2 regions of the Ideonella sp. sgz306126 genome follow, and region 1 is predicted to be linked to the other one. Evidence: predicted binding sites of a transcription regulator. Region 1 holds the regulator's gene; the other holds the start of a gene.
What was found. The regulator NrdR, encoded in region 1, represses ribonucleotide reductase genes. The targets are predictions, from matches to a motif close to CACNANATNTNGTG.

Region 1 (4,062 bases):
CTGATGGTGGTGAATCTGGCCACGGGGCAGGTCGATGCGAAGCTGACGGTTCCGGGCGGAGTTAACAACGGCTTGATGGGTGTGAGCCTGCTGCGGGACGAAGCCACCCGGGAAGTCGTGGCGGCCTTTGCCGGCGACTTGAACGGCAACCTCTGGCGATTCGATTTTGAAGGCGGCGCGCCGGCCAACTGGAAGCTGGGCTTCAGCGGCCAACCACTGTTCACCGCAGCGGTGTCGGGCATCGGCCAGCCGATCACGGGCGCGCCCGCGTTCGTCAGTCACCCGACAGGCCTGGGGCGGGTGGTGCTCTTCGGCACCGGCCGGCTGGTGGATGAGAACGATGGCGACGACGGTCACCTGCAGACCTTCTACGGCGTGTGGGACAAGACGGCCAGCGGTGCGTCGTCCGCCACGGCGGACAGTCCATTCCGGGGCGGTGGCGACGAGCGAGCGGCGCTGCAGGCGCAACTGGCCTCCGCCACGCCGGTCTACGATCCGACCGACGTCCGGCAGGCGTCTGCTTATTTCACCGTCACGACGCTGCCCGTGGACTGGAGTCGCCAACTCGGCTGGTACATGGACTTGCCGTTTGCGAGGCAGCGCGTTCTCCAGCCGGCACTTGTGGTGGCGCGCAACTACGTGTTCATCCAGACGTTGCTGCCGGCGGGCTCCGCGCCGGTGTGCGATGTCAGCAAAGGGGTTGGCTACAACTACCTGCTGGCGGCCGCAGACGGCGCCGCCATCGCGGATCCGATCTACGACACCAATGCCGATGGTCGCGTCGATGGCAAGGATGTCGCGGCCGCCGGCTACCAGACCGAAGCCGATGGCGTCGACCAGATCCTGATCGATCCGACCGATCCGAGCCATCTGGTGGATGAGGATACCCATGGCAGCCGCCAGATAAAACTCCCCCGGCAGGGCTTGATCTTCAAGGACCGGATATGGCGCCAGATCGTCAACCCGCCCATCCCATGATGGGGATCTCCATCATGTGGCCGGGGTCGGTATCGGCACGGCGCCGCGGCCGCTCGCGTGGTCTTCGGACCTGGGTCGCCGGGTTCACCCTCATCGAGGTGATGGTCGCCGTGACCATCGTGGGCATTCTGGCTGCACTGGCCTACCCGGTGTACACACAGCAGGTGCTGCGTGGCAAACGGGCAGACGCCCAGACCGGACTGCTCCAGGCGGCACAGTACTTGCAGCGCTACTACACCGCGCAGGACAGCTTCTTGGGGGCGGAGACCGCGCTGGATCAGTCCGGTCTTGCCGCCGTGACCAGTTCCGGTCGCGAGACCTACGCGATTGCAGCCGTGATCACGAATGCAGGCCGGAGCTTCACATTGACGGCCACCCCGGTCGGCTTTGCCGATGCCGCCTGTGGCAAGTTCACGTTGACCGACACCGGGCAGAAGGGCGTGTCGGCCGGCACGGTGGCCGATTGCTGGCACTGAGTCCGGTCACGCCACTCAGGCAGTTCAGATTTCCTTGATCAGCCGGCTGAACTCGTCGACGTCCTCGAAGCTTCGGTAGACCGACGCGAAACGCACATAGGCCACCTTGTCCAGGCGCTTGAGTTCGCGCATCACCAGCTCGCCGATGCGCGTCGATGGCACCTCGCGCAGACCGGTGGCCAGCAGCTTGTCCTGGATGCGCTCGATGGCCGCGTCGACCTGCTCAATGCTCACCTGGCGCTTGCGCAGCGCCAGGGTCATCGAAGCGCGCAGCTTGGCCGGGTCGAACTCCACCCGCGCCCCGCTGCGCTTGACGATCGCCGGCAGCGCGATCTCGGCCCGCTCGTACGTGGTGAAGCGCTTCTCGCACTTGTGGCAGCGCCGCCGGCGGCGCACCACGTCACCCTCGTCGGACTCGCGGGTCTCGACGACCTGGGTGTCATCGTGGCTGCAGTAGGGGCAGCGCATGGCGTGGGTGAGATGGGTGCGCGATCAGCGGCGGGTGCTCAGCGGTAGACCGGGAAGTCGCGCGTCAGCGTGGCCACCTTCTCGCGCACCCGGGCGATGTTGGCCTCGTCGTGCGGGTTGTCCAGCACGTCGGCGATCAGGTGCGCGGTCTGGCGCGCCTGCTCTTCGGTGAAGCCGCGGGTGGTCATCGCCGGGGTGCCCAGGCGGATGCCGCTGGTCACCATGGGCTTTTGCGGATCGTTCGGAATGCCGTTCTTGTTGCAGGTCATGTGGGCCGCGCCCAGGATGGCCTCGGCCTCCTTGCCGGTCAGGCCCTTGGGGCGCAGGTCCACCAGCATCACATGGCTTTCGGTGCGGCCGCTGACGATGCGCAGGCCGCGCTCGGTCAGGGTCCGGGCCAGCACCTCGGCGTTCTTGACGACCTGCTGCTGGTACGCCTTGAACTCGGGCGACAGCGCCTCCTTGAAGGCCACCGCCTTGCCAGCGATGACATGCATCAGCGGGCCGCCCTGGATGCCGGGGAAGATCGCACTGTTGATCTTCTTGGCCACCTCTTCGCCGCGCATCAGGATGATGCCGCCGCGTGGGCCGCGCAGGCTCTTGTGGGTGGTCGAGGTGACCACGTCGGCGTGCGGCACCGGGTTGGGGTAGACGCCCGCGGCCACCAGGCCGGCGTAGTGCGCCATGTCGACCATGAAGTAGGCGCCGACCGCCCTGGCCACCTTGGCGAAGCGCTCGAAGTCGATGCGCAGCGCGTAGGCCGAGGCGCCGGCGATGATCAGCTTGGGCTTGTGCTCGTGGGCCAGGCGCTCCATCGCGTCGTAGTCGATGGCCTCGCTGGCGTCCAGGCCGTAGCTCACCACCTTGAACCACTTGCCGCTCATGTTCAGCGGCATGCCGTGCGTCAGGTGACCGCCCTCGGCCAGGCTCATGCCCATGATGGTGTCGCCGGGCTGCAGCAGGCCGAAGAACACGGCCTGGTTGGCCTGCGAGCCCGAGTTCGGTTGCACGTTGGCGTACTCGGCGCCGAAGAGTTGCTTGACCCGGTCAATCGCCAGTTGCTCGACCACGTCGACGTTCTCGCAACCGCCGTAGTAGCGCTTGCCGGGATAGCCCTCGGCGTACTTGTTGGTGAGCTGGCTGCCTTGCGCCGCCATCACCGCCGGCGAGGTGTAGTTCTCGGAGGCGATCAGCTCGATGTGCTCTTCCTGGCGCTGGTTCTCGGCCTGGATGGCGGCAAAGATCTCGGGGTCGACGTTGGCGATCGTCGATTGGGTGCGGTCGAACATGAGAATTCCTTCAAGTCGGGGCGGATTCACGCTGCGGCTTCCGGTCGGTGATCCGGAAGCGAGCTTGCCCAGGCGAACGGCTTTGAAAGGCAGAGAACTCTGCCTCCGCGCTTCCCGGTGGTGATCCACCTCGCAACACGCCAGCACGACCCCGACGAGGCCGCTGACGCGCCCTATCGCCAGTCGCGCGTGGCCGTAAGTGTAGCCCGGCCAGGGCAGCGGAGCGTCGGCCGGGGGCGATCGGCGCGCACTGGCACCCAGGTCAGGGGGCCAACGCGACTTGCTCCCGCTGGGGCGGGGGTGTCAAGACGCCGGGCGCCGCCGACGGAGAGGGCAAGGGTTCGGAGGCCGCGATCGAACGGAGGGGCGCGCTGGCCGCCGGCGTTGCTGCGGCAACCACGTTGGCCACCGACACCGGCACGTTTTGCCCCGCCGCCACCTGGATCAGGTGCCGCTGTTCGGCCAACACCTTGCTTGCATAGCCGCCGTCGTCTTCCAGATTCGCCGCACCGACGTAATAGCGCAGTCCCGCTTCCAGGCTGCCGGCGCGACTGATGCATTCCTTCAGGACCAGGACGCCCACATGCAGGTTGCTCACCGGATCGAAGGCCGCGAGATTCCCGCCGAAGGCGGCGTATTTGTCATTGTGGATGCGGGTCATCACCTGCATCAGGCCCTGGGCACCCACCGGACTCTGGGCAAACGGGTTGAAGCTCGACTCGATCGCCATGATGGCCAAGATCAAGGTCGGCTCCAGTCCGGCACGCTTGCCCACATTCCAGCTCTCCTGCACCAGACGGGCAACCGGTTCCGGTGCCACCCGGTAGCGGCGGGCCAGCCAACTGGCCACC
Region 2 (4,062 bases), on a different contig from region 1:
CGCTACCGGATGGCCCGGCTGGGCATCACCGAGCACGATCCGTCGCTGGTGCCGGGCGACGGCGGGCCGGGCGGGACCGCCGCGTGAGCCCGACGCCACCCGCCTGGAACGCAGGCTGGTGGCAGCCGGCGCGGCGCCGGCCGTCCCCCAACTTCGGCCCGCGACCGGTCGGCGAGGCGATCACGCTGGTCGTGCTGCACTCGATCAGCCTGCCGCCCGGCGAGTATGGCGGGGACGCCATCGAGGCCTTGTTCCAGAACCGCCTGGACTGGGACGCCCATCCCTATTTCCAGACGATCCGCGGCCTCGAAGTCTCGGCGCATTTCCTGGTGCGGCGGGACGGCCGGGTGCTGCAGTTCGTCTCCTGCGACGACCGGGCCTGGCACGCCGGCCGTTCCTGCTGGCGCGGGCGCGACAACTGCAACGACTGGTCGGTGGGCATCGAGCTCGAAGGCCTGGAGGGCGACCGCTTCGAGCCCGTGCAGTACGACGCGCTGGCGCCGCTGCTGCAGGCCGTGTGCGCGCACTATCCGGTGCGCGAGGTCGTGGGCCACGAGCACGTCGCCGTCGGCCGCAAGGGCGATCCCGGCGCGGGCTTCGACTGGCCGGCCTTGCGCACCCGGCTGGGCGCGGACGCCGCGCTGATTCCGGCCGCGCTGCTGCACCGCGCCTGAGGCCGGGCGGCGCGGGCCTGCGGCGATGCAGGTCGAAAAATCGCGCGATCGTCAAGTGGGCTAATCACGCTACAGGTAGTGGTTGAAGTGGCTTCAACCCCCAGATATAGTGCCCCTTCATGCTAAGCTCGCGCATCCCGTTTCAGCCGTGCCGCGCCTTGTTGCGGCCCGAGCCGCCGAGACCCTCGACCCGGATCGAGCGCTCCCGTCGGCATCGCGCTGAAGCGTTGCGAGGCCTCTGCACATTGCAGGCCTGAACCACACCAGAGTCCATACGAGGGGAACCCATGCAAGCAGTCCGTCCCAGCACCGCCGACGCCGCCGACGCCGCCGCGCCGGCATCCGCCGCACCCACCGACCACGCCGCCGCGCCGGCATCGCCGTCCAGCGCCTACCAGGGCTACCAGATCATCCGCCGCAACGGCGCGGTGGTGGGCTTCGCCCCCGACAAGATCGCGGTCGCGCTGATGAAGGCCTTCCTGGCCGTGCACGGCACCCAGGGTGCGGCGTCGGCCAGCGTGCGCGAGACGGTGGACGGCCTGACCGAAACGGTGGTGCGCGCGCTGCTGCGCTCGCGTCCGGGCGGCGGCACCTTCCACATCGAAGACGTGCAGGACCACGTCGAACTGGGCCTGATGCGCGGCGGCCACCATGAGGTGGCGCGCGCCTATGTGCTGTACCGCGAGCGCCGCACGCAGGAGCGCGCCAAGCAGGGCGTGGCGGCACGGGCGAGCGCGCCGAACGCGATCCACGTGGTCGACAAGGGCCAGCGTGCGCCGCTCGACGAGGCGCGGCTGGTCGCCATCATCGAGTCGGCCTGCGCCGGCCTGGGCGCCGACGTGAAGGCCGAGCCCATCCTGGCCGAGACGCACCGCAACCTCTACGACGGCGTGCCGCTGGACGAGGTGTACAAGGCCGCCATCCTGGCAGCCCGCACGCTGATCGAGCACGAGCCCGCCTACACCCGCGCCACCGCGCGCCTGCTGCTGCACACCATCCGCAAGGAGATCCTGGGCGAGGAGGTGATGCAGGCCGAGATGCCGGCGCGCTACGCCGAGTATTTCCCCAAGTTCATCAAGAAGGGGGTCGAGGCCGAACTGCTGGACGAGAAGCTGATGCAGTTCGACCTGTCCAGGCTGGGCCAGGCACTGAACGCCGAGCGCGACATGCAGTTCGACTATCTGGGCCTGCAGACCCTGTTCGACCGCTACTTCCTGCACATCGACGAGCAGCGCATCGAGATGCCGCAGGCCTTCTTCATGCGCGTCGCGATGGGCCTGGCGCTGAACGAGATCGACCGCGAGGCCCGCGCGATCGAGTTCTACAACGTGCTGTCCACGTTCGACTTCATGTCCAGCACGCCGACGCTGTTCAACGCCGGCACGCGCCGCTCGCAGCTTTCCAGCTGCTACCTGACCACGGTGGCCGACGACCTGGACGGCATCTATGAAGCGCTGAAGGAGAACGCGCTGCTGTCCAAGTTCGCCGGCGGTCTGGGCAACGACTGGACCAACGTGCGCGCGCTGGGCAGCTACATCAAGGGCACCAACGGCAAGAGCCAGGGCGTGGTGCCGTTCCTGAAGGTGGTCAACGACACCGCGGTGGCGGTGAACCAGGGCGGCAAGCGCAAGGGCGCGGTCTGTGCCTACCTGGAAACGTGGCACCTGGACATCGAAGAGTTCATGGAGCTGCGCAAGAACACCGGCGACGACCGCCGTCGCACCCACGACATGAACACCGCGAACTGGATTCCGGACCTGTTCATGAAGCGCGTGATGGAAGGCGGCGACTGGACGCTGTTCTCGCCGTCCACCTGCCCGGACCTGCACGACCTGACCGGCGCGGCGTTCGAGAAGGCCTACACCTCTTATGAGGCCAAGGCCGACCGGGGCGAGATCAAGCTGTTCAAGCGCATGCCCGCCAAGGACCTGTGGCGCAAGATGCTCTCGATGCTGTTCGAGACCGGCCATCCGTGGATCACCTTCAAGGACGCCTGCAACGTGCGCTCGCCGCAGCAGCATGTGGGCGTGGTGCACTCCAGCAACCTGTGCACCGAGATCACGCTGAACACCAACGGCGACGAGATCGCGGTCTGCAACCTGGGTTCGGTCAACCTCGCGCAGCACCTGAAGGACGGCGCGGACGGCCAGAAGACCCTTGACCATGCCAAGCTGCAGAAGACCATCGCCACCGCGATGCGCATGCTCGACAACGTCATCGACATCAACTACTACGCGGTCAAGAAGGCGCGCGACTCCAACCTGCGCCACCGTCCGGTGGGCTTGGGCATCATGGGCTTCCAGGATGCGCTCTACCAGTTGCGCACGCCTTACGCCAGCCAGGCGGCGGTCGAGTTCGCCGACCGCTCGATGGAGGCGGTCTGCTACTACGCCTACCAGGCCTCGTCGGAACTGGCGGCCGAGCGCGGTCGCTACAGCAGCTACCGCGGTTCGCTGTGGGACCAGGGCATCCTGCCGATCGATTCGCTGGACCTGCTGGCCCAGCAGCGCGGCGGTTATGTCGACGTGGATCGCAGCAGCACGCTGGACTGGCCCGCGCTGCGCCAGCGCATCGCCACCCACGGCATGCGCAACAGCAACTGCGTCGCCATCGCCCCGACGGCCACCATTTCGAACATCATCGGCGTCGACGCGTCGATCGAGCCCTGCTTCGGCAACCTGTCGGTCAAGTCCAACCTGTCGGGCGAGTTCACCGTGGTCAACGAGTACCTGGTGCGCGACCTGAAGAAACTGGGCCTGTGGGACTCGGTGATGGTGATGGACCTGAAGCACTACGACGGCTCGCTGCGCCGCATCGACCGCATGCCCGACGAGCTGAAGCAGCTCTACGCCACGGCCTTCGAGGTCGAGACGCAGTGGCTGGTGGAAGCCGCGGCGCGCCGCCAGAAGTGGATCGACCAGGCGCAGTCGCTCAACATCTACATGGCCGGCGCGTCGGGCAAGAAGCTCGACGACACCTACAAGCTGGCCTGGGTGCGCGGCCTGAAGACCACCTACTACCTGCGCACGATGGCGGCCACGCACGCCGAGAAGTCGACCATCTCGACCAACTCCCACAACGCGGTGGCGAGTTCGGGCAGCGTGGGCGGCGGCCTGTCGGCACTCGACGCGGCAGCGCAGCAGGCGCAGGCGATGCTGGCTGCGGTACCGGCGACCGACATCAAGTTCTGTGCGGTCGACGACCCGAGTTGCGAAGCCTGTCAGTGATCGTCGATGCGTGCGTTGCGTGCTCGTCGCTATGCATTGCCGAGCGCGTTTCATCGCGACGGCCGAGGCCTTCGTGATGAGTGCGCTGCAGCGATGCACCACCGCAACAACGCACGCGTTTTGATGTCAAGAAGTGCTTGGTGTTTCGACACAACACTCCG

Region 2: a site for NrdR is predicted at 773-786, ahead of AC0N04_RS17325 (ribonucleoside-diphosphate reductase subunit alpha). Genes of this name have one in related genera too.

What each region holds. Positions count from the first base shown of each region.
Region 1 is NZ_JBVYWP010000005.1:147,081-151,142, reverse strand. Features, by position in the region: gene AC0N04_RS15805 (pilus assembly protein) at 1-978, shown strand, start outside; gene AC0N04_RS15800 (type IV pilin protein) at 978-1,454, shown strand; gene nrdR (transcriptional regulator NrdR) at 1,479-1,922, opposite strand; gene glyA (serine hydroxymethyltransferase) at 1,961-3,211, opposite strand; ZMP/ZTP riboswitch at 3,271-3,408, opposite strand; gene AC0N04_RS15785 (lytic transglycosylase domain-containing protein) at 3,474-4,062, opposite strand, start outside.
Region 2 is NZ_JBVYWP010000007.1:81,082-85,143, reverse strand. Features, by position in the region: gene AC0N04_RS17335 (sigma-54-dependent transcriptional regulator) at 1-87, shown strand, start outside; gene ampD (1,6-anhydro-N-acetylmuramyl-L-alanine amidase AmpD) at 84-674, shown strand; gene AC0N04_RS17325 (ribonucleoside-diphosphate reductase subunit alpha) at 962-3,901, shown strand.